One region of the Crossiella cryophila genome, then DNA from elsewhere that is predicted to be linked to it. Evidence: riboswitches for the same ligand, from Rfam matches in the RefSeq annotation. Region 1 holds a riboswitch; each other region holds the start of a gene.
The links. Region 1 has a riboswitch for cobalamin ahead of cobN (cobaltochelatase subunit CobN). Riboswitches for the same ligand answer to the same signal wherever they lie in the genome.

Region 1 (7,785 bases):
CGCATCGCGGACAGCCAGCGCGGGTTGACCACCCTGGCCCGGAAGACCCGGGAGACCTCCTCGTTGAGGGTCCGGGTGCGCACCGCGTCCGGCCGGGTGCTGTCGCCGATGTAGGCGGCGGGGGCCTTGCCGGTGAGCGCGCGGACGGTGGCCACCATGCCGCCGTGGTACTGGAAGTAGTCGTCGGAGTCGGCGATGTCGTGCTCACGGGTGTCCACGTTCTTGGCGGCCACCGCGATCCGCTTGTACGCCGATTCCATGTCACCGCGGGCGGGCTGCCCGTCGAGTTCGCGGCCGTAGGCGTAGCCGCCCCAGACCGCGTACACCTCGGCCAGGTCGGCGTCGTCGCGCCAGTTCTTGCTGTCGATCAGCGGCAGCAGCCCGGCCCCGTAGGCGCCCGGCTTGGAGCCGAAGATGCGCATGGTGGCGCGGCGGTCGTCGCCGTGCTCGGCCTTGTCCGCCTCGGCGTGCGCGCGCACGAAGTTCTGCTCGGCGGGCTCGTCCAGGGCGGCGACCAGCCGGACGGCGTCGTCGAGCAGGGCGACCACGTGCGGGAAGGCGTCCCGGAAGAACCCGGAGATGCGCACCGTGACGTCGATCCGCGGGCGGCCCAGTTCGGCCAGGTCGATCACCTCGAGCCCGGTGACCCGGCGGGACTGGTCGTCCCACACCGGCCGCACGCCCAGCAGGGCGAGGACCTCGGCGATGTCGTCACCGGCCGTGCGCATGGCGCTGGTGCCCCACACGGACAGGCCGACCGAGGGCGGCCATTCGCCGGTGTCCTTGCGGTAGCGGTCCAGCAGTGAGTCGGCCATGGCCTGCCCGGTCTCCCAGGCGAGCCGGCTGGGCACGGCCTTGGGGTCGACGGAGTAGAAGTTGCGGCCGGTGGGCAGCACGTTCACCAGGCCGCGCAACGGTGATCCGCTCGGCCCGGCCGGCACGTAACCGCCGTCGAGGGCGTGCAGCAGGTGGCCGAGTTCGTCGGTGGTGCGGGCCAGCCTGGGCACCACCTCGGCGGCGGCGAACTCCAGGACCTTGGCCACGTCCTCGTTGTCCTTGTCCAGCACCGAACGCACCACCTCGGTGGCACTGCCCTGGACCCAGCCGCCGGCGTCCATCGCGGTGACCAGTTCGCGGGCCAGCGCCTCGATGGCGTCGGTCTCGGTGCGGGAGGCGGAGCCGTCCTCGTTGAGCCCCAACGCCTCCCGGATGCCGGGCAGCGCGGCGACCTGTCCGGCCCACATCTGCCGGGCCTGGATCATGGCCAGCACCAGGTTGATCCGGGCCTCACCCTCCGGCGCGGCGCCCAGGATGTGCAGGCCGTCCCGGATCTGCACGTCCTTGACCTCGCACAGCCAGCCGTCGACGTGCAGCAGGAAGTCGTCGAACTCCGCGTCGTGCGGCCGGTCGTCCAGGCCGAGGTCGTGGTCGAGCTTGGCGGCCTGGATGAGGGTCCAGATCTGCGCCCGGATGGCCGGCAGCTTGGCCGGGTCCATGGCGGCGATGTTGGAGTGCTCGTCCAGGAGCTGTTCCAGGCGGGCGATGTCGCCGTAGCTGTCCGCGCGGGTCATCGGCGGCACCAGGTGGTCGACCAGGGTGGCGTGCGCCCTGCGCTTGGCCTGGGTGCCCTCGCCGGGGTCGTTGACCAGGAACGGGTAGATCAGCGGGATGTCGCCGAGCGCCGCGTCGGTGCCGCAGCTGGCGGACATGCCGACGGTCTTGCCGGGCAGCCATTCCAGGTTGCCGTGCTTGCCGACGTGCACCATGGCGTGCGCGCCGAACTCCTCGGCCAGCCAGCGGTAGGCGGCCAGGTAGTGGTGGCTGGGCGGCAGGTCCGGGTCGTGGTAGATGGCGATCGGGTTCTCGCCGAAGCCGCGCGGCGGCTGCACCATGACGACCACGTTGCCCGCGGTCAGCGCGGCGAGGACGATCTCGCCCTCGGGGTCCTGGCCGCGGTCGACGAACAGTTCGCCGGGCGCGGCACCCCAGTGGCCTTCGAGTTCCTCGCGGAAGTCGGCGGGCAGGGTGTCGTAGAACTCGCGGTACTTGGCCGCGCTGATCCGCACCGGGTTGCCGGAGAGCTGGGTCTCGGTGAGCCAGTTCTCGTCCTGGCCGCCTGCCGCGATCAGCGCGTGGATCAGCGCGTCGCCGTCCAGCTCGGCCACCCCGGGCAGTGCGCCATCGCCCTCGGCCGGGCCGATGTCATAACCGTTGTCGCGCAACGCGGCCAGCAGTTTGACCACGCTGGCCGGGGTGTCCAGGCCGACCGCGTTGCCGATCCGGGAGTGCTTGGTCGGGTAGGCCGAGAGCATCAGCGCGATCCGCCGGTCGGCGGCCGGGATGTGCCGCAGCTGGGCGTGCTTGACCGCGATCCCGGCCACCCTGGCGGCGCGTTCCGGGTCTGCCACGTACACGGTGAGGCCGTCCGGGTCGATCTCCTTGAAGGAGAACGGGACGGTGATGATCCGGCCGTCGAACTCGGGGATGGCCACCTGGGTCGCGGTGTCCAAAGGGGACAGTCCGTCGTCGTTGGCGGCCCAGCTCTCCCGGCTGGAGGTGAGGCAGAGCCCTTGCAGGATCGGCACATCCAGCGCGGCCAGCGCGCCGACGTCCCAGGCGTCGTCCTCGCCACCGGCGGAGGCTGCGGCCGGTTTGGTGCCCCCGGCGGCCAGCACGGTCACCACGAGCGCGTCGGCCTTGCCGAGTTCGGCGAGCAGTTCGGGTTCGGCGGTGCGCAGCGAGGAGCAGAACACCGGCAGCGCCTGACCGCCCGCGTCCTCGATCGCACTGCTGAGCGCCTCGACGAAGGCGGTGTTCCCGGCCACGTGGTGGGCCCGGTAGTAGAGCACCGCGACCACCGGTCCGCTGGTGGTCCGGGCCTCGCGCGCCAGCACGCCCCAGGTGGGGGTGGGCTGCGGCGCGGCGAAGCCGAGACCGGTGAGCAGCACGGTGTCGGAGAGGAAGTTGTGCAGTTCGGCCAGGTTGGCCGCGCCGCCGTGCGCGAGGTAGGCGTGCGCCTCGGCGCAGACGCCACCCGGCACCGTGGACAGCTCCATGAGCTGGGCGTCCGGGGCCTGTTCACCGCCGAGCACGACGACCGGTCGGGGTCCGGCGAGCAGCCAGTCCAGGCCCTCTTCCCACATCCGGCGGCCGCCGAGGATGCGCACCACGACCAGGTCCACGCCCTCGACCAGGGCGGGCAGGTCGTCCACGAGCAGCCGGGCCGGGTTGCCGAGTCGGTAGTCGGCCTCGCTGGCGCGAGCCGACAGCAGGTCGGTGTCAGAGGTCGACAGCAGCAGGATCACGCGTGGCTCCACATCCCTCGGGGTCCGCGCCCCATGACGGTCGGGGACGGTGAGCGGAGTGTCTGGCTCCCGGGCTCGCACCCGGTGACAGTGGCGGGACCGCGCCGGACTCACACCGGCTTCCTCCGTGGTTCACCGTTCGAGGCGACCCTACCTGCCGCGTAGCATCCCGCGAGTGCCCGCTTCGCCACATCGCCAGCGCCCGGACGCCTGTCCCGGCGCGGTCGAGGTGCACCCGGCGGCGGATGGCGGTCTGGCCCGCGTCCGGGTACCGGGCGGCACGCTGTCGGCGGCCCGGCTGGCGGTGCTACGGACCGCGGCGATCGAGCTGGGGGACGGGTCGCTTGAGCTGACCTCGCGGGCGAACGTGCAGCTCAGAGGGCTCGCGGCGGGGGCTGAGGTCGAGTTGGGGGCGCGGCTGGCCGAGGCCGGGTTGCTGCCCTCGCTGACCCATGAGCGGATGCGGAACATCGTGGCCGCGCCGCTGGCGGACAACCAGGATCTGGTGGACTCGATCGATGCCGCGTTGTGTTCGCGGGCGGAGTTGGCCGGGTTGCCCGGCCGGTTCCTGGTAGTCGTGGACGACGGCGGCGTGGTGAGCGGGCTGGGTGCGGATATCGGCCTGGACCGGGTTGGGTCTTCCTGGGTGTTGTTGCTGGCCGGGGCCGATTCGGGGCTGCGGGTGGCCGACCCGGTGGAGGCGGTGCTGCGGGCGGCCCTGGCGTTCCTGGCGGTGCGGGCCGAGCACGGCGGCACGGCCTGGCGGCTGGCCGAGATCGACGGCGGTGTCGCGGAGATCACTCGACGGCTCGGCGGGCCGGTGTCCGCGGATCGGGTGCCGGTGCGCGCGTCGCGACCGCTGCCCCCTGGTCCGCTGCCGGACGGGCGCCTGGTCGTGGGTGCGCCGCTGGGGCGGTTGGACTCGGACCAGTCCGGCGCGCTGCTCGCGGCGGAGCGGGTGCGGCTGACGCCGTGGCGCGGTCTGGTGCTGCCGCGGACGATCACGTTGGGACACGGGCTGATCACCGATCCTGACTCGCCATGGCACGCGGTCACCGCCTGCACCGGCCGCCCCGGCTGCGCCAAATCCCTGGCCGACGTGCGCGCCGACGCGGTGCGGCACCTCGGCTTGCCCGGCGGGCCGGTGCACTGGTCGGGTTGCGCCCGGCGGTGCGGGCGGCCGCGCGGCGCGATCGACGTGCTGGCCACCGCGGACGGTTACCTGGTCGACGGACAACGGCACGAGGACACGGCAGCGGCGATCGACGCGGCCCGGAGGAAGCAGCAGTGACCGAGTACATCAAGGACGGCAAGGAGATCTACCGCCGCTCCTTCGCCACCATCCGCGCCGAGGCCGACCTGGCCGGGTTACCGCCGGATGTGGCGCGGGTGGCGGTGCGGATGATCCACGCCTGCGGCATGGTCGACCTGGTCGCGGACCTCGGCCACTCCCCCGGTGTGGTCGCCTCCGCGCGCGCCGCACTGGCGGCCGGGGCGCCGATCCTGTGTGATGCCAACATGGTCGCGGCCGGGGTGACCCGCCGACGGCTGCCCGCGGACAACGAGGTGCTGTGCTTCCTGGGCGATCCACGGGTGCCGGAACTGGCCGCGTCCATGGGCAACACGCGCAGTGTGGCGGCCCTGGAACTGTTGCGGGACAAGCTCGGCGGGGCGGTGGTGGCGATCGGCAACGCGCCGACCGCGTTGTTCCACCTGCTGGAGATGATCGCCGGCGGCGCACCGAAACCCGCCGCGGTGCTGGGCATCCCGGTGGGGTTCATCGGCGCGGCCGAGTCGAAGGAAGCCTTGGCCGCCAACGGTCTTGGGCTGGAGTACCTGGTGGTACGGGGCAGGCGGGGCGGCAGCGCGATGACCGCCGCCGCGATCAACGCGATTGCGAGTGACGAAGAGTGAGTGATCTGGGACGGCTGTACGGCGTCGGGCTCGGCCCTGGCGACCCGGAGCTGGTGACGGTCAAGGCGGCCCGGCTGATCGGCGCGGCGGACGTGGTGGTCTTCCACAGCGCGCGGCACGGGCGCAGCATCGCCCGCGGCATCGCCGAGCCCTACCTGCGGCCCGGCCAGATCGAGGAACAGCTGATCTACCCGGTGACCACCGAGGACACCGAGGACTACCAGGGCCAGATCGACCAGTTCTACGCCGAGAGCGCCGAACGCCTGGCCACACACCTGTCCGCCGGACGCGACGTGGTGGTGCTCGCCGCCGGGGATCCGTTCTTCTACGGCTCCTACATGCACATGCACAAGCGGCTGGCCCACCGGTTCCCCACCGAGGTCGTGCCAGGGGTGACCTCGGTCAGCGGCGCCGCCGCCGTGCTCGGACGGCCCCTCGTCGAGCGCGATGAGGTGCTCACCGTGCTGCCCGGCACGCTGCCGCAGGAGGAATTGGCCGAATGGCTGGCCACCACCGACTCGGCGGCGATCATGAAGCTGGGCCGGACCTTCGGCGCGGTGCGCGAGGCCCTGCACGCGGCCGGCCGTCTGGACGACGCCTGGTACGTGGAGCGGGCCACCACCGGACGGCAGCGGGTCGCCCCACTGTCCGAAGTGGACCCCGAGGGCGTGCCCTACTTCTCCCTCGCCCTGCTGCCCAGCCAGGCGCACGACACCATCGAGTCCACCCCCGCCGAATCCGCCAAGGGACCCGGCGAGGTGGTCGTGGTCGGCCTCGGCCCCGCAGGCCGGGAATGGCTGACCCCACAGGCCCAGGACGCCCTCGCCACCGCCGACGAACTCGTCGGCTACGGCCCCTACCTGGACCGGATCCCGCCCAACCCACGCCAGCGCCGCCACCCCTCGGACAACCGGGTCGAGGCCGAACGCGCCGCCTTCGCCCTGGACCTGGCCAAATCCGGCTCCCGGGTCGCGGTCATCTCCTCCGGCGACCCCGGGGTGTTCGCGATGGCCAGCGCCGTACTGGAGGTCGCCGGGGAGGAGCAGTTCGCCGAAGTGCCGGTGCGAGTGCTACCCGGCCTGACCGCCGCACACGCGGTGGCCAGCCGCGTCGGCGCCCCCCTCGGCCACGACTACTGCGTACTCTCCCTGTCCGACCGCCTCAAGCCATGGGAGATCATCGAATCCCGCCTGGCCGCCGCGGCCGCCGCCGACCTGGTGATCGCGATCTACAACCCAGCCTCACGCACCCGCACCTGGCAGGTCGAATCAGCCAGGAAAACCCTCCTGGAACACCGCTCCCCAGACACCCCCGTGGTGATCGGCCGAGACGTCGGCGGCCCCGAGGAGTCAGTACGCGTCGTACGCCTGGCCGACCTCGACCCGTCCACTGTGGACATGCGCTGCCTGTTGCTGATCGGCTCCTCCACCACCAGGTTCCGCACCGGCCCATCCGGCGAACCAGTGGTGTTCACCCCACGCCGCTACCCCGCCTGACCCACTCCACCGCCGCCGCCACGGTCGCCACCGTGTCGGCGGCGGGCACCGGCGGCCGCCGCACGATCACCACCGGCACGCCGAGTCGCCGAGCCGCGGTGAGCTTGGCCGCGGTCTGCTCGCCACCGCTGTCCTTGGTCACCAACACCTCGATCCGCTGCCGCCGCAACAACTCCAGCTCACCGTCCACTGTGTACGGACCCCGGTCGAGCAGGATCTCCACGTTGTCCGGGTGATTTTCCGGCGGGTCGACCGAACGACTCAAGAACCACAGCTCCGGATTGGCAAAGGCAGGCAAATCCCGCCGCCCAGTGGTGAGCAACACCCGCCGCCCCACCGAGGGCAACAACGCGGCCGCCTCGCCAATCGACGACACCCAGTGCCACCGATCCCCCACCTGCTCGGTCCACCCCGGCCGACGCAAAACCAACAACGGCAACCCGAGTTCCGCGGTCGCGGCGGCGGCGTTGCCGGTCATGATCGCGGCGAACGGGTGGGTGGCGTCCACCACCAGATCCACCGCCCGCTCCCGCAACCAGTCCACCAGCCCCCGCACCCCACCAAACCCACCGACCCGCACCTCCCCCACAGGCAACAACGGCTCCCGAACCCGCCCCGCCAGCGAGGAAACCACCCGAAGCCCGTCCACCTCACCCAGCGCCACGGCTAGCCGCCGAGCCTCCCCCGTACCACCAAGAACCAAAACCACCCGCGCAACCACACCCCCACCTTAGATGCCTACGACCAGAACGGCGGAGTGTTGGCCGCTGTGGTACGGGGTGTTGGCCGTTGTGGATAGGCGAAGCCGTCGACAACGGCCAACACCCCGTACGACAACGGCCAACACTCCGCGGCGCTAGGTCGGTCGAACCGTCAAGGTCTCCCCAACCCGAAGAGACACCTGCCGCCGCCACCCCCCAGCCCGCAACTCCGTGCTCGTCCCCCCAACACTCCGCACCACCGCGCTCGTCACCTTCCCGTTGCGCCAGGCCAGATCCACCTCGAACCCGCCCTTGGCCCCGATCCCGGTGACCCGCCCCTGCTTCGCCCACGCCCCGGGCAGCGCCGGC
Region 2 (7,785 bases), 1.2 Mb from region 1:
GACACCGGCACCAACCACCGGCGGGACCCGCACCGGGTGACCCTGTTCTCCCCCTTCGGTCTCGGCGTGCTCGACCTGGCCGTGTCCGCGCTGGTGCTGCGGGTCGCGCGGGAGTCCGGGCTCGGGGTGGAACTCACCGACTTCCTACCCGCCGAGGAGGCCGCCTTGAGTTCCACCGGCTGATCCACCACGGCACGAAGGCCCCGTCGCGAACGACGGGGCCTTTTCCTTGTGTGCCAGTGATTATCCGGACATCAGATGAGCCCGGCGCGGACCGCGCGGGCCACCGCGTGCGAGCGGTTGCGCACCTGGAGCCGGGCCATCAACTCATAGATCACGTTCTTCACGGTGTGCTCGGAACAGGACAGCGAACGGGCGATCGCGGCGTTGCCGTGCCCGTCGGCCATCAGGGTCAGCACGGCGGTCTGCCGCGCGGTGAGTGTGCGGGGTGCGGTGACCACCGCGGTCTCCGGTCCGGACAGCAGCCGGGCCAGCACCTCCGAGGGCAACCGGCCGTCGCCGTGCCGGGCCGAGTGCACCGCGGCGACCAACTGGTCGGCGGTGGTGCGCCGGGTGTGCAGCAGCACGCTGACCCCGGTGCGCACCGCGCGCAGCACGCCGGCCGGTGCGAAGGTGTCGGCCAGCACCATCAGCCGCCTGCCCCGCCCGGGTTCGGTGACTGGAAGTGCCTGCTCCGGGGTGGTGAGGGCGGCGTCAAGGGCCTCCTCCACCGTGCCGCCGACGGCCAGGGTCACCGTCGGCTCCGCCGGGTCGACGGTGATGCCCGCGCGGGACAACAACTCCAGCGCCCCGGCCCGGACCGTGGCATCGGTCGCGTCCAGCCGCACCCGCAGCTGCGCCACCGCGGTCACAACAGACCTGCCCGCAGCGCGTAGGCCACCGCGTGCGCCCGGTTGCGCAGCCGGAACCGGTGCGTGATGTCGTGCACCACGCTGACCACGGTCCGCGGCGAGTAGCACAGCTCCTGGGCGATCTCCCCGGTCTCCCGCCCGTCCGCGACCAGCCGCAGCACCTCGCGTTCCCGCTCGTTGAGCGTCACCCCGCCGACCCCGGCCCGCGCCACCGGCCGGGCGCGGTGCTCCAGCAGCGAGTCCAGCAGATCCGGCGGCACCGTGCAGTCACCGCCGGCGGCGGCCAGCACGGTGCGGGCCAGCCGGTCCGCGCTGGCCTCCCGGCGCCGCAGCAGGCCGCGGGCGCCCGCGGCGATGGCGTGCAGGGCTTCCGCCGGTTCCAGGTCGGTGGCCACCAGTACCACCTCCGGCCGGTCCGGGCCGTTCCTGGTCTCCCGCACCAGGTCCAGCACGGCCTCGGCCACCGCGTCCACGATCACCACGGTCACCTCCGCCACCTCGGCCGGGCCCGCCACGGCCACATCCGGGCAGCTGTGCAATGCACCGGTCGCGCCGGCTTCCAGCATCGGGTCCATCGCGACGACGCTGACCCGCACCGGCTCACCCATCCGGTCCCTCCTCGGTCGTGTTGCCTCCTGTTGACAAGCCAATACGTGGCCGACCGACGGCACATCGGGTCCGACCACCCACATTTCCGCCACCCACGTACGCGACCACCCACAATCTCTCCCTACCGACCGGTCGGTAGGGACGCGGGACCACGGCCACATCGCACAAAAGCCCAGCGGTCTGTTACCTTGACTCCAGACGCCAACTAACCAACTAGTTGGATACGACAGCCCGGAGGTCAGGAATGATCACCTACGACAAGCTCTACGTCGGCGGCCAGTGGGTCGCGCCGGAGATCGCCGAACCGATCGTGGTGGTCTCCCCACACGACCGGCCGGTAGTCGGACACGCCGCCCAGGCCACCCCCGCCGATGTCGACCGCGCGGTCAGCGCCGCCCGCGCCGCCTTCGACCACGGCCCCTGGCCGCACACCACCCCCGAACACCGGCAGGCCCTGATCGCCCGGTTCAACGAGCTGCACGCCCAGCGCGCCACCGAGATCGCCGAGCTGGTCACCGCCGAGAACGGCACCCCGTCCTGGTTCACCAGCTCACTACAGACCGCGATGGCCGAGCAGACCAACGCCTACCTGCGCGCCGCGGCGGAGTTCGGCTGGGAGGAGCGGGTCAGCACCCCCAACGGGCCTGGCCCGATCGTGCGCCGGGAGCCGGTCGGCGTGGTGGCCGCGGTCATCCCGTGGAACGCCCCGCACCAGTCCGCGCTGGTCAAGATCGTCCCTGCCCTGCTGGCCGGGTGCGCGGTGATCCTCAATGCCTCGCCGGAGACCGCACTGGACGCCCTGCTGCTGGCCGAGGTCTTCGCGGCGGCCGGACTGCCCGATGGCGTGCTGAGCATCCTGCCCGCGCACCGGGGGGCCAGCGAGTACCTGGTCGCGCACCCGGGTGTGGACAAGGTCGCCTTCACCGGATCCACCGCCGCCGGACGCCGGATCGCGGCCATCGCGGGCGAGCAGCTCAAGCGGGTCAGCCTGGAGCTGGGCGGCAAGTCCGCGGGCATCGTGCTGGCCGACGCCGACCTGCCCACGATGCTGAGCCAGCTGCCGTTCGCCTCCTTCGGCAACAACGGCGAGTCCTGCGGTTCGATCAGCCGGCTGTTGTTGCCGCGCAGCAGGTACGAGGAGTTCGTGGACGCGATCGCCGGTGTGGTCGGGGCCATCCCGGTTGGCGATCCGCGGGACCCGGCCACCTTCATCGGCCCGATGGTCACCCCGGCGCAGCAGGAACGCGTGCGCGGCTACATCCGGCTGGGCATCGCGGAGGGCGCCCGCCTGGTCGTCGGCGGACCCGAGGAGCCCGAGGGCCTGACCGGCGGGAACTACGTGCGTCCCACGGTGTTCGCCGAGGTGCGCAACGACATGCGGATCGCCCGCGAGGAGATCTTCGGCCCGGTGCTCTCGCTGATCGCCTACGAGACCGAGGAGGAGGCGATCCGCATCGCGAATGACTCCGACTACGGCCTCTCCGGCGCGGTCTGGTCCGCCGACCAGGATCGCGCCCTCGCGGTGGCCCGGCGGCTGCGCACCGGCGGTGTGCTGGTCAACGGCGACCCCGGCGGTTTCGACGCGCCCTTCGGCGGCTACAAGGCCAGCGGGCTCGGCCGGGAGATGGGTGTGGCAGGGCTGTCCGGGTACGTCGAGCTGAAGACGATCAACGCCTGACCGCGGCGGCCACCGTGCCGCCCTCGTGCAGCACGCAGGGCAACAGCAGGCGATGGCCGGAGTCCGGACTCCGGCCGGCCAGCAGCTCGAGAAGCACCCGCACCGCGGTGGCGCCCAGCTCCTCGCGTGGGATGCGGAACATCGACCAGTCCACCGCCGAGTCGCCGCCACCCTGGCTGGGATCGTTGTCCCCCAACAGGATAATCGACAGGTCACCCGGCACGTCGAGCCCGGCCGCGGTGGCCCGCGCGTGCAATCCCTCGGCCATCGCGGTGGTCTCGACCAGCACCCCGGTCACCTGCTCGGCGACCAGTGCCTGCCACGCCTGGTCCGGGTCTTCCTGTTGCAGTACAAGGGGTGTACGCCGGTGGCGGCGGGCGGCCACCTCATAACCGCGCCGCCGGTCCACGGTGGGTTCGTGGTCCCCGGCCAGGCCCAGCAAGGCGATCCGCCGATGTCCCAGTCGCCACAGCCGGTCGTAGCACTGCCGGGTCGCCTCGACGTAGTCCGCGCCGACGTAGGCGATCGGTCCGGCCGGGGACTCGCGGCGGCCGATGAAGACGAACGGGAACCGCTCCCGCGTCAGCCGGGCCAGTTCGGCCGGATCATTGTGCCGCCCCAACAGGATGCTGCCGTCGGCGATGCCCAGCCGGTTGGTCCCGTTCTCATACACCTGGCGGCGGCCGGCGCGGCGGCCGGAACTGGTGAACAGCAACAGGTCATAGCCCTGGGCCTCGGCCTCCTCCTCGATGCCGCGCAGGATCGGGCGGTAGAAGTCGGCGCCGCCGGAGGGGAAGACCGACTCGTAGCTGAACACGCCGAGGATGTTGTTCCCCTTGCCGCGCAACCGCCTGCCCATGATGTCCACGGTGTACCCGGTGCTGCGCAACGCCTCCTGCACCCTGGCCCTGGTCTCCGGCGCGATCCGCACGTCACTGGATCCGTTGAGCACCAACGAGACCATCGCCTGGGACACACCGGCGACACGCGCTACCTCGGCCTGGGTGACCCGCTGCCTGCTCACCCCTCAGTCCGCCCAGCCGGGCCAGGTCAGGGTCACCAGCTCGCGACCTGCGGCGCCCGGATCCGCTGTCAGGTCAGGGTTGTGGCCGTGCTCGCGGAGCACCCGGCCGACCTCGGCCGCGGATTCCGTTGGCAGGCACAGGCGTCGCCGGGTGGTCTCGACCAGTTCGGCGAAGTCCCGGGGCTCGAGTCCGGGTGGTCGCCGCCAGCGGGCGACGTGCGGGTGCACGCCGAGTTCGTCCAGCGCGGCCAGCAGATCATCGGCGGTGGGGCCCTCTGGGCGGGTGATGCCGTGGAAGTGCCGCCACAGCGGGTTGAGGTCGATCAGCGGGTGCCGGGTCGCGGTCTCCAGCACCACCTCGCGCCGGGCGGCCGCGGTGAGGGCGGCGATGAACGGGGCGAGGTCGGGCACGTTGAACACCACGTTGCCGCACACCACCACATCGGCGGCCCCGGCCCGCATGGCCAGATCCGGCCAGCGGCCGCGCAGCCCGCGCGTTGGCACGCCGAGGGATTCCGCGCTCTCAACGCAGGCGGCGAGCAGGTCGGCGTCGGCGTCCACCGCGGTGAACCCGGTGACCAGCCCGGCGGCCAGCAACGGCAGGCTGCTCGCCCCGGCCCCGGCGCCGATGTCCAGCAGCGACCCGGATTCCGCCAGCGCGGCCCTGGCCTGGTCGTGGGTGGCCCCGGCGGGTGCGGCGAGCTGGGCGGCGGCGCGGCGGCGGAACACCTGACGCGGCAACACCCACGGCGATTCGGCGGCCCCGGCCAGCACGTGCGCCGGGATGGCCCAGTCCGCGAGCTGCCGGGCCCAGCGTTGTTGTGCGGTGCTCACCGGGCAAGCATAGGGCCGGGGCCGCGGGCTCCTCGCCCCGCGGCCCCGGCCCGTTGATGCTATGCGGCCAGCGCCTGCGTGTCAGCCTTGCGCAGCTGACGGTCCAGCAGCAGGCCGAACACACTGGCCAGCACCGTCCACAGGGTGGCCAGCTGGATCAGCGAGTACAGCCGGAACTGCCAGAGCAGCGGGGCCGGGATGTCCGCCGGGATCGGGTCGTTGTTGGCGGGCAGCAGGATGACCACCAGCGCCAGCAGGACCACAGTGGACAGTCCGGTCAGCACGAGCCGGACCGAGCGGTCAAGACCCTTGCGGGCCAGGAAACGGTTGAACCACGGCGCCAGGTTGGCCAGCACCAGGCCCGCGACGATGACCGCCAGGTACAGCAGCGTGCGTTCCTCCACAGTGGACGGATCGCCGACGCCGGGCGGGTTGGCCGGGTACTTCAGGCCGGGCAGCAAGGAGATCGTCAGGAACCCGACCCCGCCCAGCAGCAACGCGCGGTCCAGGTCGGCCCGGCCGGGCAGCCGGTGGCGCAGCCGCGCGAAGGCGACCGCGAAGACCAGGCCGATGGCCAGCCCGATCACCACGGTGGCCAGCAGCCCGCCGACGAGCTGGGTGCCCCGGTCGAACAGCTCCTCGTGGTGGTCGCCCGCCGAGGGTTCGGCCGGGCGGGCCTCCTCCACGGCGAGTGCGGCCTCCAGGGGGATCTCGGTCAGGAAGTACTGCACCGCGGCGCCTGCCAGCCCGGCGATCACGCCGGCCAGCCCGCCGCGGAGCAGCGTGGACCCGAAGGTGGGACTAGTCATCTGCGGGTCCCCGTTCAGTGGCACGGAACGCCGAGCGCGTGGCGCCCGTCGTGCGCGAACTCGTGGATCAGCTCGGAGCTGTGCGCCAGCAGCAGACCGTTCTCCTGCAACAGGACGTACAGGACGATCAGCGCGGCCGCGGCGACCAGCCAGGACCAGGCTGGCACCGCGATGGCGGTCGGTCGATCGGGGGACGCGGCGGATGCCGACATGTTCTCCTCCATACCTCGTGGACGGTTCCGTGCGCGCCGCAGCCGGTCTCCTGGCTCCCGGATCATGGCCACGTCTCCTGCCTTCCCAGCCGGCGAACCGGCCAGTGGCCTTGATCGAGACGGGACTTCCCCGGTCACAGTGGCGAGGACCACGCCGGATTCGCACCGGCTTCCCGAACACTGCGGCCCAGTGACCGTAGGCCACCCGCCAGCGGCGCAGCCAGCTCTGAACGGGTCATCAGGATCACAATCAGGTGGCGATACGGCATTGCGCGGAACTTTCGTCGCGCCCAGACGTTCACCTGCTGGATCCCGGGGTGGGGGCGATCAGACGTCCGGGGCGATCCGGGTCAGCAGTGCGGCGGTGACGGGGTCGCGGGTGGCGGTGGCCGCGGTCATCGCGGCCAGCTGGTCGATCAACCAGTCGATCAGTTCCTCACGGCTGTGATCGCGGTCCTGCAACCAGATCAGCAGGGTGCCCTCGACCACCGCGACCCAGCAGCGCAGGGTCAGCAGCATGAACGGGCTCGGCTCGGTGACCCCGGTGACGTCCAGGATCTCCCGCACCGCGACGTGCCGGACCTCGTCGACCAGCGTGTCGGTGTCCCTGGTGGCGACCACGGATCCACTGCGCAGCAACGCGATGTAGGCGGTGGCGTAGGTGTCGGCGACGTCGACGAACACGCCGAGGGCGTAGCGGAGCTGATCGATCAGCGTGCCGGGCTCGCGCCGGGTCAGCCGGTCCACCAGCTCGTCCACCGCGGTGCGCAGCGCGGCCACGTGCACCTCGCGCAGGCTGCCGAAGTAGCGGTAGAACAGTGCTCTGGACACGTCGGCGTGGGTGATGATGTCCTCGATCGACACCAGTTCCGGCGCCCGGCTGCTGTACAGCTCCAGTGCGGCGCCGATGAGGTCCTCGCGGCGTTCGGCCGGGGACATCCGCCGTTTGCGCCGGGGCTGGCCGCTGGTCTCGGTCAGTTCAGTCATGTCCGGTTCATCATCACAGATCCAGGGTGAGCCGGGTGCGCCCGCGGGTCACGCAGATGCGCGCCTGGTCCGGTTCGTCGGCCGGATGGACGCGGTCCACTTCGCCGTCGAGCACCCGGACCCGGCAGGTGCCGCAGAAACCCTGCTGGCAGGAGTAGCCGACGTCGGGCAGCACGGCGCGGATCGCGGTCAGCGCGGAGACCTCGGCCGGCACCGGCACGGTGACGCCGGTGCGGCGCAGTTCGACCTCGAAGGGCGCGCCGCCCAGGATCGGCGGCGGGCTGAAGCGTTCGCTGTAGAGCGGCCTGCGCACCGGGACGGCCTGTTTGACCGCGGCCAGCATGGGTGGCGGGCCGCAGCAGTAGAGCACCGAGTCGCCGGGGTCGACCAGGTCCGCCGCGGTGGGTGGGCCGCCGTGCTCGTCGTCGGCGTGCACCCGCACCCGGTCGCCGTAGCGGGCCAGCTCGGCCAGGAACGGCAGGCTGGCCCGCGACCGTCCACTGTAGACAAGTCGCCAGTCCGCACCCGCCATGGCGGCGGCGTGCACCATCGGCAGGATCGGGGTGATCCCGATGCCACCGGCCAGGAACAGGTACCGCGGGGCACGCACGAACGGGAAGGCGTTGCGCGGGCCACGGATGCCCAGTTCGTCCCCGGCACGCAGTTCGTGCACCTCGCGCGAGCCGCCACCGCCGTCGGCGATCCGGCGCACCGCGATCCGGTAGCCGACCGAACGGTCGGTAGGGTCCCCGCACAGCGA
Region 3 (7,785 bases), 3.7 Mb from region 1:
AGGGAATCGCCGAGGAGTCCTTCTTCGGCGGCGCGTTCGGCAAGGTCACCCTGGCCCCCGCCGACATCGGCCTGATCACCCTGGCCGAACCCCTGGACACCCCGGTGCTCCCGCTGGCCGATCCCGGGAACGGGCCGAAGGGCGGGGAAAGCGCCACCGTGTACGGCTGGCGCATGTCCCCCGCCGACGACCCCCTGCTGTGGCAGGCCCCGACCGCGGTGGCCGAGGACGCCGAATGCGTGCGCCGGGCCGCGGACAGCGTCCGCTTCATGCCACCGCGCTGGTGGGGCCTGCGCTACGACCCCGACTCCTACCTGTGCGTTGGCGCGGACCGGGCGATCCGGTTGCGTGCCACCGACAGCGGCTCCCCCGTCGTGGTCGGCGGCCGCCTGGCGGGCGTGGCCTCCTGGTCGGCCAGTGCCGCGCCGTCAGCCCCGGACTACTACACCCGGGTGGCGAATTTCCAGCCACAGCTGGCTTCCCTCATCGCCGCGATCCGCTGAGTCCACAGTGGACGAACCTCAAACGGTCACAGTGGCAACGGGCTCCAGCCCATTGTTCTTGGCATAGGCGTTCTCCACCCCCACCAACAGCTCCACGATCTCGAAGTAGTGCTCCCAGAAAGGTGTGTCCCGCAACGCCTCCACCAACTGCTGGAACGACTCGTGGTCCACCGCCTCCCACACCCAGACGTCGGTGACCCGCGCCGAGTAGAACTCGGTGTCGTAGAAGCGGGAACGCACCCCGCGCACCCGGTCCTTGATCGCGGGCAGGATCTCGGTGGTGAAGGCCGCCACCCGCTGCTCAGGCGTCAGCCCCAGCCAGGCCCGGGTGGTCTTCACCAGCATGAACGCGGTCAGGTTCGACTCGAAAGTCCCAGTTGTCATGCCCACGACACTAGAAACCCCACACCCCTGCGCGCCACGCAACTTTGGCAACGATGACTTGCGTAGCATGCAACCATGCCCGACCAACTCGACCTGAACCTGTTGCGGGTCTTCGACGCACTGCTCCAGGACGGCAGCGTCACCGCCGCGGCCGAGCGACTGCACCTGTCCGTACCCGCGGCCAGCCGGGCCCTGGGCCGGTTGCGGCGAGCCATGGGCGACCCGATCCTGGTCCGCGCCGGACGCGGCCTCGCACCCACCCCCTTCGCCCTGCGCACCGCCCCACGGGTCCGCTCACTGCTGGAACAGGCGGCGGCGCTGATCAGCACCGACCGCGAATTCACCGTCGCCGACCTGCGCCGCACCTTCACCATCCGGATCAACGACGGCATCGCCGCCACCCTGGCCACCACGGCCGTCACCGCACTCGCCCCCAGCGTGACCCTGCGCTTCGTACCCGAGGGCGACGAGAGCGTGGAGGCATTGCGAGACGGTTCGGTCGACCTGGACATCGGCGCCGGCGAGTCCACCACCCCCGACCTGCGCACCACCCCGCTCTACACCGAACGCCTGGTAGGCATCGTGCGCGCGGACAGCCCACTGGGCCGGACCCGCAAACCCACCCTCAAGCAGCTCTGCAAGTACCCCCACGTCTCCGCCTCCCGCCGCGGCCGCACCAGGGGCCCACTGGACGACGCCCTGAATTCCGTTGGCCTGCAACGACATGTAGCCGCAGTGGTACCCACCGCCACTGCGGCCGCCCTACTGGTCGCCGCAAGCGACCACATCGGCCTGGTACCCCAACGACTAGCCGAGCAGTACGCCAAGCCCATCGGCCTGCGCTGGTTCCCGATCCCCGCGAACCTGCCCGAGGTCCAGGTACGCCTGTGCTGGCACGCCCGCCTGGACGCCGACCCAGCCCAACGCTGGCTACGCGACACCATCGGCGCGGCCCTGAACTAACCAGGCAGCTCACCAGTGATCAGCAAAAACGGCGCCCGATCCCGTTCAGCCGCCCAACTCCGCGACCCCACCAACCCCGGCTCAGCCACCCCAGCCGCATCCGCCCACAACGGCGTAATCCGCGAAACAACCCGAAAACCCGCGCCAGTCAACAAATCCTCGTAGGTCGACACCGGCCAATGCACATCCACAGTGCCAACCCAACTCCCGTCCGTGCGCCGCACCTGAACCGGCAACGGCTCCCCCACCAGGTAGTTGTGCCCCCGCACCCCACGCCGAAACCCACTGAACTCACCGTTGGCCTGCGCCGGATTCGGCCCAAGCACGGTAAACCGCCCCCCGGGCCGCAACACCCGACTGACCTCGGCGACCATCCGCTGCAGCCGGTCGAGTTCAGGCACGCAGATGAACATGAAGCAGGACATGGCCAGATCCACCGAGTCATCCGCCAGAAACGGCAGCAGGTCGGACACGCTGAGCTGGTAGTCGATCCCCGGATGCGGCCGCCGCCCAGCGATCTCCAGCATGGCCGCAGAGAAGTCCGTCGCCACCACCGAGATGTCGTGCCGATCGGCGAACCACCGGGTAACCGCCCCCGGCCCACACCCCAGATCCAGCAACCGATCCCCGTCCCGCAATCCCAGCTCGCCGGGCACGAACGGGTAGCCGAGCAGCCAACACGCCCCGTCGTCCCAGGTGTCGTAGTCCTCGGCGATGTCCTGGGTCACCCAGCTCTGCGCGGCATGGGTCACTCGGCGGTCGGGGCGGTAGTCATGGCGGTGATCCCTTCGGAGACGGTGTCGCTGTCCACCGTGTCACTGATGATCGGCATCGCGAGACCGCCGATCAGTGAAATCCGGGATCCGCGAGCCGCCGGGTGCGGGGAGGGGCGAGTGCGGTCGTGGGTGCGGACGCGGTCGTGGATGCGGGTGCGGGTGCCGAGCCGTCGGGTGCGGATGCGGTCGCCGAGCGCATCGGTGCTGGCCACGAACTGGTCGATCGCCCCGATCAGCGGCAGTGCGCGCAACTCGGGGTCGCGGATGGTCGCCTGCGGGGCCGCGGTGAAGCGTTCGGCGTGCAAGTGGCGGTGAGCGCTCGTCGATACGATGGGTCTCGATTCGGTACACTGGTTTCGAGCAATCCGGGTGTTTTGGTGGTACATAAGCCCTGGTCGCCGAGGATCTTTCACCCTTTCGGATTAGAAGATCCAGACGGCAAGGCAACCAAAACGGGGGTTTGAGCGTTCCGCTAGAGAGCGGTGGCGGGGCGGAGGGCCGGAGGCTCGGTGCCGGCCAGCAGCCGCCCGGACACCTCGACGCAGTGTTCGGCCAGGCCGACCGGGTACAGGAGGAGCTGCGGGCGCGGTCCCCGGTCGCGGGCGGTGGAGCGGGCGGTGCCGAAGCCGAGGACCTCGGAGCCGGGCCCGAGCAACCTCGCGCTGTGCGTCAGCCCACGGCTAGGCCGCAGCCCACGGCCAGGGCCACGGCCAGCCCACGAAGGTGCTGGCCCTGGGCTGGGCGCCAGCCCAGGTAAGTGCCGGTCCAGTGAGAGACGGACGGCTTCCCGGCAGAGGCGGGCGACAAGTTCCGCACCCGGGATGAACGCTAGGGACACTCGGCATGGCTGCTGGGGAGCTTCGCCTGCCGCAGCGTGCCCGAGGACCCGAGCCAGGCCCGAGTCTGGGCCGGGCCAGCCGGGCCTGGGCCGAGCAGGGCCCGAGGCTGCGGCAGGCGAAGCTCCCCAGAGCCGGGTCTGAGCCGGGCACGGCCTGGGCCGAGCCCGGCCTGGGGCTGGGCCGAGCAGGGCCCGGGTCGCGAGCGGGCTTCAGCCCACCATCACCGGATGCCGCACCACCGCGCCAAACAGGTACCCAAACCGATTGAACGGCACCTCCCGCGGCTGAGTCGCGCCCGTGCTGTCACTGGCCGCAGCCAGCAGCGTGTACGCCCCCGACCGCTCCGGCCGCCAGGCAAAGCTCCACGGCAGCCACGCCTGATCCCGGCTCAGCCGACGCGGATGCGCCGGCCGCCAGCTCGCGCCCCCGTCGACGCTGATCCGCACCCCACGCACCCGCCCGACCCCCGCCCCCGACCAGGACCGCCCGGTCAGCAGATGCGTCCGCCCCACGGCCAGCCGAGCCTCGCTGGGCAGCTCGAACGCGCTCTTGGTGACCTGGTTGGTCAGCGGTGCGCTGCCCTCCTGCGGGTAGCTCGGGCCGAACAACCGGTAGAACTGGGTGTTCCACGGCGAGAACAGCGGACGGTCCGCCACCTCGATCTCGCCGACCCACTTGATGCTGGAGATCCCGGTCCAGGACGGCACGATCAGCCGCACCGGGAACCCGTGATCCGGCGGCAGCGGTTCGCCGTTCATCTCGTACGCCAGCAGCGTGTCCCGCAACGCCTTGGCCACCGGCAGCGGTCTGCGCACCCGGCCCAGGTTGGCCCCGCCCTCCACGAACTCCGGGTCCAGGCCGCTGGGCAGTACGTCCACCGCGGCCTCGGTCAGGCCGGCCCGTTCCAGCACCGTGGCCAGCCGGACCCCGCGCCAGCGGGCCACGCCGACCCCGCCCAGCGTCCACGGCGTACCGGGGGCGGGGGTGCCCTGTTGGGAGCCGTAGAAGCTGCGGCCGTTGCCGGCGCACTCGACGAAAGCGGTGGTCGTCTCGGCGGGCATGCCGAGCAGGTCCTCGTAGCTGAACTCGACTGGCCGGTCCCTGGTCGGTGTGCCGTGCAGGCCGGTGCCGAACAGGCGCAGCCGCCAGGTGTGTGCGTCGATCCGGGGGGTGCCGGTGTGGTTGCGGACGAAGAAGCGGTCGTTGGGCACCAGGTGGCCCTGGCCCCTCATGGCCTCCCAGCGCATCTCCGCGTTGGTGCCGTGCGGGATGAACAGCTCGGGCGGCAACGGTTTGACGATGGTGGCCTGGCGCTCGCCCGCGACGGCCAATCCGCCCGCGGTCGCGGACAGCGCGGCGGCCGCGCCCAGGCCGGCGGTCAGGCGGAGTAGGGCGCGGCGGGACAGGCCGGCCAGGCGTTGCCGGTCGTAGGCCGCCTCGTCCGTCAGGTCGCGATGGGACATTGGGTCAGTATTGGCTGGTCCGGGGCGTGAAAAGACCAGTTGCCCGGAGGGCCACCCCATCGAGCCGACTCCGGGGAGAAGCGGGAGATCGGCCGTGGCGGACAATCGATGCACTGGGAACGGCGAGGAACGGGGTGCGGGTGCGGCGGGTGGTCGAGGTGGTCGGGATCGGGGCGGGCGATCCGGGGCAGATCACGGTGGAGGCGGTGGACGCGCTGCGGCGCGCCGATGTGGTGTTCTTCCTGGACAAGGCCGGGCAGGCGCGCGAACTCTCGGACCTGCGCCAGGTCATCCTGGACACCCACGTGCCCGGCGGCGGCTACCGGGTGGCTCGGGTCGAGGACCCGCCCCGGCGGCGGGACGGCGACGGGTATGTCGAGGCGGTGGCGGACTGGCGGGCGCGGCGGGTCGAGCTGTGTGCCGAGTTGATCGCCGAGCACCTGGGGCCGACCGAGACCGGGGCGTTCCTGGTGTGGGGCGATCCGGCGCTCTACGACAGCATCATCGCGGTGGTCGAGGGGGTGCTGGCCGGGGGCGCGGACTTCGAGGTGCGGGTGCGGCCGGGGATCAGCAGCCTGTCCGCGCTGGCCGCCCGGCACCGGATCACCTTCAACCAGATCGCCGGTGCGGTGCAGATCACCACCGGACGCCGGCTCGCCGACGGCTGGCCCGAGGGCGTGGACGATGTGCTGGTGATGCTCGACGCACACAACACCTTCCTCGAACACCTTGACGAACCGGGCGCGACCATCCATTGGGGCGCCTACGTGGGCACCGCGGACGAGATCCTGATCGCCGGACCGCTGGTGGCGGTGGCCGAACAGATCGTGGCGAGCAGGCAACGTGCCAGGGACGCCAAGGGGTGGATCATGGACTCCTACCTGCTGCGCCGTTCTGCCGGTGGAGTCTAAGGAAAATCCCAGATCCTGAGCGTTGCTCCCACGGTGCGCTACGCTCGCGAGGCTGGTGGTTCGCCCGGCCGTTGAACGGCTTGGCGAGGCAAGAGGGAACCCGGTGCGAATCCGGGACTGCCCCGCAGCGGTGAACGGGAACGAAAGCCGTCATCAAGCACTGCGCGCGAGCGTGGGAAGCGACGGCCGGTAGGAGCGAGCACGGCGCCCGTGAGTCCGAAGACCTGCCACTGGTCCGTGAGCCCGCCGGGTTCACGGTGGTCCGGAAGCCTCTCGGGTGGGCTTGTGCGGACGCGGCCTCGTGCCGCCCGCCGGCGTGCCCTGGGATCAATCCGGACTCCTGCACGCTCGCGAGGAGAGAGCTTGTGACCAGCGGTATCGGCGCCACCGTCCTGGGCTATCCGCGGATCGGTCCGCGCCGGGAACTCAAGCGCGCGGTGGAGCAGTACTGGGCGGGCCGCATCGGCCGCGACGCCCTGCTCGCCACCGCCAAGGAGTTGCGCACTTCCACCTGGCTGGAACTGCACGACGCGGGGCTGGATTCGGTCCCCTCCAACACGTTCTCCTTCTACGACCAGGTGCTGGACACCGCGGCCCTGGTCGGCGCGGTCCCTGCGCGCTACCGCCAGGACAACGACCTGGACACCTACTTCGCCGCCGCGCGGGGCACCGATGAGGTGCCGCCGCTGGAGATGACGAAGTGGTTCGACACCAACTACCACTACCTGGTGCCCGAGATCGACCAGGACACCGTGTTCTTCCTGGCCGGTGGCAAGCCGATCGAGGAGTACCGGGAGGCCAAGGCGCTGGGTGTGGACACCCGCCCGGTGCTGCTCGGCCCGGTCACCTTCCTGCTGCTGGCCAAGGGCGCTGACCCGCTGGCCCGGCTGGACGACCTGCTCGCGGTCTACGTGGAGCTGCTCGGCGCGCTGGCCGCCGAGGGCGTGTCCTGGGTGCAGTTCGACGAGCCCGGTTTCGCCGCGGACCGCACCGAGGAGGAGCTGGCCGCGCTGGGCCGCGCCTACGAGCGCCTGGCCGCGGTGCCGAACCGGCCGAAGCTGCTGGTCACCGGCTTCTACGGCCCGCTCGGCCCGGCACTGCCGGTGCTGGCGGGCACCGACATCGAGGCCATCGCGGTCGACCTGGTGGCCGGTACCACCGAGGGCATCGCCAGCGTTCCGGCGCTGCGCGGCAAGACCCTGGTCGCCGGTGTGATCGACGGCCGCAACGTGTGGCGCGCGGACCTGCGCGCGGCGCTGGCCAAGGCGGTCTCGCTGCTGGGCGCGGCCGACGAGGTCGTGGTCGGCACCTCCTCCACGCTGCTGCACGTGCCCTATGACCTGGACGCCGAGACCGGTCTGGAGCCGGAGGTCCGCTCCCGGCTGGCCTTCGCCAGGCAGAAGGTGCGCGAGGTCGTGCTGCTGGGCCGCGCGCTCCGTGAGGGCGCCACCGGTGAGTGGGCCGACGAGGCCGTCCAGCCCACCGCCGAGCCGCGCCGGGACGACGCGGTGCGCGCCAAGGTCGCCGCGTTGCAGCCCGCGGATCGCCTGCGCGCGCCCTACGCCGAGCGGGCCGCCGCCCAGGACGCCAGCCTTGGTCTGCCGCCGCTGGCCACCACCACCATCGGTTCCTTCCCGCAGACCGGCGAGATCCGCACCGCGCGGGCCGGGCTGCGCACCGGGGACCTCACCCAGGCGCAGTACGACGAGCGGATGCGCGCCGAGATCGCCCGGGTGATCAAGCTCCAGGAGGACATCGGCCTGGACGTGCTGGTGCACGGTGAGCCCGAGCGCAACGACATGGTGCAGTACTTCGCCGAGCACCTGGACGGCTTCGCCTCCACCGAACTCGGCTGGGTGCAGTCCTACGGCTCGCGCTGCGTGCGGCCGCCGATCATCCACGGCGACGTCACCCGGCCCAAGCCGATCACCGTGGACTGGGCCACC
Region 4 (7,785 bases), 4.2 Mb from region 1:
CTTGACCAGGGCGTGGTTCATCGCCGCGCTGGGGATCTCGCCGCTGGCGAAGCCGACGATGACGATCCGGCCCTCGAAGGCGATGACCTTGGTGGAGGCGCGGAAGGAGTCGCCGCCGACCGGGTCGTAGACCACGTCCACGCCGCGGCCGCCGGTGAACTCCTTCACCGTGGCGATCACGTCCTCCTGCTTGCGGTCGATCACCAGGTCCGCGCCCAGCTGCTTGGCCACCTCGGCCTTGCGCGCGCCGCCGACCACGCCGATCACCGTGGCGCCCGCTGCCTTGCCCAGCTGGATGGCCGCGCTGCCGACCCCGCCTGCGGCCGCGTGCACGAGCAGGGTCTCGCCCTCGGCCAGCTCCGCCCGGCGGCGCAGGCCGAACCAGCCGGTCTGGTAGGCGATGTGGAACCCGGCGGCCTGCGCGTCGTCGAGGGACTCCGGCGCCGGGATCACCTCGTTCGCGTTGACTGTGACGTATTCGGCAAGTCCGCCGTTGGGCGGCGCGGGGGTGGCGATGACGCGATCGCCGACCGACCAGCCGGTCGCGCCCTCACCGAGCGCGACCACTTCACCGCAAAGCTCGACCCCCGGTGTGAACGGCAGTGGCGGGCGAACCTGGTACTGACCACGGCAGATCAGCACGTCCGGGAAGTTCAGCGCGGTCGCCCGGACCTTCACCAGCAGCTGGCCGGGGCCTGCCACCGGGTCCGGAACCTCGTCCAGCTTGAGCACATCCCGCGGCTCGCCCAGCTCGTGCACCCGCCATGCCCGCACTACACACCTCCACGCACCGTGATCGGTCAGCCCCCATCGTGTCATGTCTGCACGACACGCAAAACACGGCCATATTGGGCGCGCTTGCGCGGGGGACCCCTACATGTAGTATCCGTTCCGCTGATGGTTCACCGGGCACGCAAACGCCCGGTGAGGCAACAGGGAACCCGGTGCGACTCCGGGACTGCCCCGCAGCGGTGAGTGGGAACGACCGCCGTCACCGGCCGAGCGATCGAGCCGGTACAGCACTGGACGCCACGGTCCGGGAAGCGACGGCCAGTAGGAGACCGGCCTCGGCCGGCACGCCCACGAGTCCGAAGACCTGCCGTCAGCGGGCGCACCGACGGTGTGCCCGGTTCGCGGTCTCGTGGGAAGGCCGAGCGGACGACTGAGCGGCGTACCAGCGCCCCGGTCGGCCCTCGCCTGCCTCTGACTCCGCGGCCCATCGGCGCCGACGCTCGCGAGGAGAGACGACCTGTATGACCGCATCGCCTGCGAGCTGTAGCGAGCCTCAGAGCTAACGCCTCACCAAGCTTCCCCAGCGACGGCAACCGAACCCGCACCCGGGTGCTCGGTCGCCCGGCGCTGCCCTCGTCCGCCCAGCACACATTTTGGAGCAGCTTTCGTGTCAGTGCATTCGCCAGAGATCGCGCCGGGCGCGGTCACGGTGATCCGCCGCAACGGCGCGGTGTCCCCGTTCGAGTCGGGCAAGATCTCGGTCGCGATGACCAAGGCCTGGCTGGCCGTGGAGGGCACCGACGCCGGCGCCTCGCCGCGCGTACGGGAACAGATCGCCGAGCTGACCCAGTCGGTGGAACAGGCTCTGTTGCGGCACGCCGGTCCGGACCGGCCGCTGCACATCGAGCAGATCCAGGACCAGGTCGAACTGACCCTCATGCGGGCCGGGCACCAGAAGGTCGCCCGCGCTTACGTGCTCTACCGCGAGGAGCACACCAAGGCCCGCGCGGAGTCCACGCCCAAGGCCGCGCCGCAGTTCTCGGTGCGTCAGGCCGACGGCACGCTGGCCCCGCTGGACACCGCGCGGCTCGCGCTGGTGATCCAGGAGTCCTGCGCCGGGCTGACCGCGGTCTCCGCGGAGACCGTGCTCGCCGAGACCATGCGCAACCTGTACAACGGGATCAGCCCGGCCGAGCTGAGCGTGGCGCCGGTGATGGCCGCGCGCACCATGGTCGAGAACGACCCGAACTACTCCTACGTCAGCGCCCGGCTGCTGCTGGACAAGGCACGCGGTGAGGCCCTCGGCTTCCTCGCGGGCGAGGAGCGGGTGGCCAGCCACGCGCAGATGACCGAGCAGTACCCGGTCTACTTCGCCGAGTTCATCCGCCGCGGCGTTGAGCTGGACCAGCTCGACACCGAACTGGCCAAGTTCGACCTGGAGCGCCTGGGCGCGGCCCTGGTCGCCGACCGCGACCTGCAGTTCCAGTTCCTCGGCATGCAGACCCTCTACGACCGGTACCTGTTGCACAGCGACGAGGTCCGCTACGAGCTGCCGCAGGCCTTCTTCATGCGGGTGGCCATGGGCCTGGCGCTGCGCGAGGACGACCGCGAGGCGCGGGCGATCGAGTTCTACGACCTGATCTCCAGCTTCGACTTCATGTGCTCCACCCCCACGCTGTTCAACGCGGGCACCACCCGCTCGCAGCTGTCCTCCTGCTTCCTCACCACGGTCGGCGATGACCTGGAGGGGATCTTCCACGGCATCAGCAACAACGCGCTGCTGTCCAAGTACGCCGGCGGGCTGGGCAACGACTGGACCCCGGTGCGCGGTATCGGCGCGCACATCAAGGGCACCAACGGCAAGTCCCAGGGCGTGGTGCCGTTCCTCAAGATCGCCAACGACACGGCGGTCGCGGTCAACCAGGGCGGCAAGCGCAAGGGCGCGGTCTGCGCCTACCTGGAGACCTGGCACATCGACGTCGAGGAATTCCTCGACCTGCGCAAGAACACCGGCGACGACCGGCGGCGCACGCACGACATGAACACCGCGAACTGGGTGCCGGATGAGTTCCTGCGCCGGGTGCGCGCCGACGGCCAGTGGACGCTGTTCTCCCCGGACGAGGTCCCGGACCTGCACGACGCCTACGGCCTGGAGTTCTCCCGCAAGTACGCCGAGTACGAGGCGGCCGCCGACCGCGGCGAGATCCGGGTGTTCCGCCGGGTGCAGGCCAAGGACCTGTGGCGGCGCATGCTGACCATGCTGTTCGAGACCGGTCACCCGTGGATCACCTTCAAGGACCCGTGCAACCTGCGTTCCCCGCAGCAGCACTCGGGTGTGGTGCACTCCTCGAACCTGTGCACCGAGATCACCCTGAACACCACGATCGACGAGGTCGCGGTGTGCAACCTCGGCTCGGTCAACCTGGCCCAGCACATCACCGCCGACGGCATCGACCACGCCCGGCTGGAGAAGACCGTGCGCACCGCGGTCCGCATGCTGGACAACGTGATCGACGTCAACTTCTACACCATCCCCGAGGCGCGCCGGTCCAACATGCGGCACCGTCCGGTCGGCCTTGGCCTGATGGGCTTCCAGGACGCGCTCTACGCGCTGCGCCTGCCGATGGCCTCGCCGGGCGCGGTGGAGTTCGCCGACCGCAGCATGGAGGAGATCTCCTACTACGCGATCTCGGCCTCGGCCGAGCTGGCCGCCGAGCGCGGCGCGTACGAGTCCTTCCCCGGTTCGCTGTGGAGCAAGGGGATCCTGCCGATCGACTCGGTGCAGATCCTGGCCGACAACCGGGCAGGCGACCTCGCGGTGGACCGTTCGTCCACTTTGGACTGGGACACGCTGCGGGCGCGCGTGGTCGAGGTCGGCATGCGCAACTCCAACGTGATGGCGATCGCGCCGACCGCGACCATCGCCAACATCACCGGGGTCAACCAGTCGATCGAACCGCTGTACCGCAACCTGTACGTGAAGTCGAACATGTCCGGCGACTTCACCGTGGTCAACCCGCAGCTGGTGCGCGAGCTGAAGGAGCGCGGGCTGTGGGATGAGGTCATGATCGGCGACCTGAAGTACTTCGACGGCAGCCTCGGCGCCATCGAGCGCATCCCGGCCGAGCTGAAGTCCTTGTACGCCACCGCGTTCGAGCTGGACAGCGAATGGCTGATCGAGGCGGCGGCGCGGCGGCAGAAGTGGATCGACCAGGCCCAGTCGCTCAACCTCTACATGGCCAAGCCCAGCGGCAAGAAGCTGGACTCGCTCTACCAGCTGGCCTGGCTGCGCGGCCTGAAGACCACGTACTACCTGCGCGCGCAGAGCGCCACGCACGTGGAGAAGTCCACCCTGCGCGGCACCGACGGCAAGCTCAACGCCGTCTCCCCCGTGCTGGTGGCGCCCGAGCCCGCCCCGGCCGCGGTCTCCCCCGCCGCCGCCCAGGCCGCCGAGGCGCTGGCCTGCTCCATCACCGACCCGGACTGCGAGGCCTGCCAGTGACCGCCCTTGAACCCTCCGTGGACGCCACCGGCCTCGGCCAGATCGACCGCAGTGGCGGCCGGGTCAGCGTGGACGACAAGGCGATGATCAACTGTCGCGCCGACGTCAACCAGCTGCTGCCGCTGAAGTACAACTGGGCGTGGGACAAGTACCTCGCCGGCTGCAACAACCACTGGATGCCCACCGAGGTCTCCATGCAGGCCGACATCGCCCTGTGGAAGTCCCCGACCGGGCTCACCGACGACGAGCGCCGGGCGATCAAGCGCAACCTGGGCTTCTTCGCCACCTCGGAGTCCCTGGTGGCCAACAACATCGTGCTCGCGGTGTACCGCCACCTGACCAACCCGGAGTGCCGCCAGTACCTGCTGCGCCAGGCCTTCGAGGAGGCCGTGCACACCCACACCTTCCAGTACATCTGCGAATCGCTCGGCCTGGACGAGGGCGAGCTGTTCAACATGTACCGCGAGGTCCCGTCCATCACGGACAAGGCCGCGTGGGCGCTGCAGTACACGCAGAACCTGGAGGACCCGGAGTTCAGCACCGGCACCCCGGAGAAGGACCAGGCGTTCCTGCGGGACCTGGTCGCCTTCTACGTGGTCTTCGAGGGCATGTGGTTCTACACCGGCTTCGCCCAGATCCTGTCTCTTGGCCGCCGGAACAAGATGGTCGGCATCGCCGAGCAGTACCAGTACATCCTGCGCGATGAGTCGATCCACCTGAACTTCGGCATCGACGCGATCAACCAGATCAAGATCGAGAACCCGCACCTGTGGACCGAGGCGTTCCAGGCCGAGATCCGCACCATGCTCCGCGAGGCCTGCGAGCTGGAAGTGGCCTACGGCCGCGACACCATGCCCAACGGCCTGCTCGGCCTCAACTCCGAGCTGTGCGAGCAGTACATGCACTTCATCACCAACCGGCGCTGCGCCCAGATCGGCCTGACCCCGGTGTTCCCGGAGGCGGACAACCCGTTCCCGTGGATGTCGGAGATGATGGATCTGAAGAAGGAGAAGAACTTCTTCGAGACCAGGGTCATCGAGTACCAGACCGGTGGCGCGCTCGACTGGGACTGACCTGATCGTGTGGGGTCGCCACGGCTGCGGTCGCGGCGACCCCACACGCAGCTAACCTGATGCCATGGCCTCGGTTACCTTGCGTGACTTCGTCTGGACCGTCGATCCCAAGCTGGTTGGGGTAGAAGGAATTTCGGCCGAGCTGAGGCCGCGAACCCGCAAGATCGACATCAACATCGCTCGCCTGGTCCGAATCAACACACTGGCCACATCCTGCCCAGCCCGGTTCGACAGCTACTTCCCTGAAGCCCGGATTCTTCTGTCCTATTTGGACACTCCCCTGGACGGACCGCTGCGACTCCGTCCGGATGTGACACGAACCAGCTCTCATCACATTCGACACTTCGTGGTGGAGTCGCTGGGACTGGCCATGCTCACCGCCGCGGTGGAGGCCAGCGGCCGTTGGCATCGCCGGGGCTCCCTGCATCATCTCGACGCGTTGCCGATCGGGCCGGGCAGATCCTACCGGAAGCCAGGAATCAAGCCAGATCTGCTGTTCGGCTGGCCCAAACGTCGACTCGCCGGCGAGGCCAGGGGACGTTACCGGAAGGCGCCGTCGAGGGCGTTGGCTGCCAATCTGAGACGTCTCGATGAGCTTCTGAGGTGGTCCCAGTACCACCAGGATCATCCGTTCGTCATGAGCTGGGCATATGCGAACGAACAGGAGATCACCGTGGATCTGTTCGTTCCTCGCAACAAGCCACGTCAGCCAGCCGGCCAGGCTGACGACACCGCACAGGACGCAGACGGCACGTCGCAGAAGGTGGGAGTGCTGGCCAACGAGTCGCAGGTCGAGCAAAATTCCTGGCGGCAGGATCATCCCGTTGGGATCGCCAATGATGACTGGACTCCAGTCTCATGGCTTGCTGAACGTGCACAGGGCCAGGTGGCCAGTGTCCAAGAGACCCTGTTCACCACCGCCCCTCCGGTGGGTCGCCGCGTGTCAGGACGACGCCTCCACGGCGCATGGGCTCCACTCGACCTGTTCGGCCGCGCGGATCGACGGCTCGCCTTCGGTCTCCTCCACCAGGATTTGTCGCCGGGGGAGCAATCCGAGATGGTGGACCGCGTCAGTCGGCGGACAGACGGGAACCCGGGCACGGCCTTGGATATCTCAGGCCGATTGGTCGTGCTGGTAACAAGCGACACGGATGGTGACCCGTGGGATCTGCTCGCCGATCGGGAGTAGTGACTGCAATCGGATAGCCCGGTAACACACTGTTGTCCCCCATTAGTGGCTTACCCAGCGACATCAGTTCTACTTTCAACCTCCACCCTCCCTATTCCGCCCAGACGCGGGCCCAGGGCCTGCGGAAACGAGGTCGGGCAGATCGAGCGCGGCCGAGCGGAGCGGATCTCACACCTTCGACCGGGTGCGTCCGGCGGTATCCGGGGGTTCAATGGTTTTACACAAGCCGTGAGTGGGGCATGATGCGCGCGCGGGTGTGTTTCGAGCAAGGGGACGTGCATGGACGTGAGCAGTCGTCCGGCCGGTGATCGCCGGTGGCTGGTCTACCTGCTCATCGGGCTCGCCTTTGTCGGGGTCTACTACCTGATTCCCAACGACGACACCGGTCGCATCGCCCGGTTCGTGGTGTATTGCCTGATCACCTCCTCGGCCGCGGTGGCCGCCCTGTACGGGGTGCGGCGCAACCGGCCGCGGCCGCTGCGGCCCTGGACGCTGATCGCGCTGGGCCAGGTCGTCTACGCGGTGGCCGACATCTGCTTCTACGTGGCGCACTACGTGCTGCGCGACCACAGCTACCCGAACGTGGCCGACATCTTCTACCTCGGGCACTACCCCCTGGTGGTGGCCGGTCTGCTGCTGCTGATCCGGATGCGCAGCCCCGGCCGGGACATGCCGGGCGTGCTGGACGCGGCCGTGCTCTCGGTCAGCGCGGGCATGATGTCCTGGCTGTACCTGATCGGCCCGCGGGCCCGGCTGGACTCGCCGCTGCTGGTCAAGGCGGCCTCGCTGGCCTACCCGATGATGGACCTGGCGATGCTCGCGGTGGCCATCCGGCTGATCATGGGCGGGGGCAGGCGCCCGGCGGCGTTCACCCTGCTGAGCACCAACCTGCTGGCGTTGTTCGCGGCCGACTCGCTCTACGTGCTGCAACAGCTCGACGGCAGCTACGCCGCCGGCAACTACCTGGACGCGATCTGGCTGACCTCCAACCTGGCCCTGGGCGCCGCGGCCCTGCACCCGACCATGCGCCAGCTCGGCGAACGCTCCACCCAGGACGCCGACACCGGGCCGAGCCTGGCCAGGATGGCGGTGCTGTCCGCGGCCGCGCTGCTCGCGCCGGTGCTGCTGCTGGTGCAGAGCGCGCACGGGGACATGACCGGGGTGCCGGTGATCGCGGTGGCCTGCGCGCTGCTGTTCGGGCTGACCATCGCCCGGCTGGCCGGCCTGGTCTCGGCGCAGCGGCGGCTGGCCATCACCGACGTGCTCACCGGCCTGTACACCCGGCGGTT

Region 2: linked by a shared signal. The riboswitch ahead of HNR67_RS33330 (CbtB domain-containing protein) and the one ahead of cobN (cobaltochelatase subunit CobN) in region 1 are both predicted to bind cobalamin.
Region 3: linked by a shared signal. The riboswitch ahead of metE (5-methyltetrahydropteroyltriglutamate--homocysteine S-methyltransferase) and the one ahead of cobN (cobaltochelatase subunit CobN) in region 1 are both predicted to bind cobalamin.
Region 4: linked by a shared signal. The riboswitch ahead of HNR67_RS21005 (ribonucleoside-diphosphate reductase subunit alpha) and the one ahead of cobN (cobaltochelatase subunit CobN) in region 1 are both predicted to bind cobalamin.

What each region holds. Positions count from the first base shown of each region.
Region 1 is NZ_JACHMH010000001.1:8,931,984-8,939,768, forward strand. It holds gene cobN (cobaltochelatase subunit CobN) at 1-3,305, opposite strand, end outside; cobalamin riboswitch at 3,341-3,474, opposite strand; gene HNR67_RS38235 (hypothetical protein) at 3,481-4,596, shown strand; gene HNR67_RS38240 (precorrin-8X methylmutase) at 4,593-5,219, shown strand; gene HNR67_RS38245 (precorrin-2 C(20)-methyltransferase) at 5,216-6,715, shown strand; gene HNR67_RS38250 (cobalt-precorrin-6A reductase) at 6,690-7,436, opposite strand; gene HNR67_RS38255 (glycosyl hydrolase family 95 catalytic domain-containing protein) at 7,572-7,785, opposite strand, start outside.
Region 2 is NZ_JACHMH010000001.1:7,779,341-7,787,125, forward strand. It holds gene sbnB (2,3-diaminopropionate biosynthesis protein SbnB) at 1-183, shown strand, start outside; gene HNR67_RS33300 (response regulator transcription factor) at 255-872, opposite strand; gene HNR67_RS33305 (response regulator transcription factor) at 869-1,480, opposite strand; gene HNR67_RS33310 (aldehyde dehydrogenase) at 1,726-3,159, shown strand; gene HNR67_RS33315 (LacI family DNA-binding transcriptional regulator) at 3,149-4,183, opposite strand; gene HNR67_RS33320 (class I SAM-dependent methyltransferase) at 4,187-5,017, opposite strand; gene HNR67_RS33325 (CbtA family protein) at 5,077-5,826, opposite strand; gene HNR67_RS33330 (CbtB domain-containing protein) at 5,841-6,038, opposite strand; cobalamin riboswitch at 6,062-6,238, opposite strand; gene HNR67_RS33335 (TetR/AcrR family transcriptional regulator) at 6,366-6,977, opposite strand; gene HNR67_RS33340 (PDR/VanB family oxidoreductase) at 7,039-7,785, opposite strand, start outside.
Region 3 is NZ_JACHMH010000001.1:5,278,401-5,286,185, reverse strand. It holds gene HNR67_RS23265 (S1 family peptidase) at 1-503, shown strand, start outside; gene HNR67_RS23260 (darcynin family protein) at 522-887, opposite strand; gene HNR67_RS23255 (LysR family transcriptional regulator) at 963-1,850, shown strand; gene HNR67_RS23250 (class I SAM-dependent methyltransferase) at 1,847-2,578, opposite strand; gene HNR67_RS23245 (hypothetical protein) at 2,599-2,931, opposite strand; gene HNR67_RS23240 (hypothetical protein) at 3,099-3,281, opposite strand; gene HNR67_RS23235 (sulfite oxidase) at 3,675-4,928, opposite strand; gene cobF (precorrin-6A synthase (deacetylating)) at 5,063-5,839, shown strand; cobalamin riboswitch at 5,879-6,085, shown strand; gene metE (5-methyltetrahydropteroyltriglutamate--homocysteine S-methyltransferase) at 6,205-7,785, shown strand, end outside.
Region 4 is NZ_JACHMH010000001.1:4,686,726-4,694,510, reverse strand. It holds gene HNR67_RS21010 (NADPH:quinone oxidoreductase family protein) at 1-774, opposite strand, end outside; cobalamin riboswitch at 882-1,118, shown strand; gene HNR67_RS21005 (ribonucleoside-diphosphate reductase subunit alpha) at 1,406-4,234, shown strand; gene HNR67_RS21000 (ribonucleotide-diphosphate reductase subunit beta) at 4,231-5,307, shown strand; gene HNR67_RS20995 (hypothetical protein) at 5,372-6,496, shown strand; gene HNR67_RS20990 (diguanylate cyclase) at 6,776-7,785, shown strand, end outside.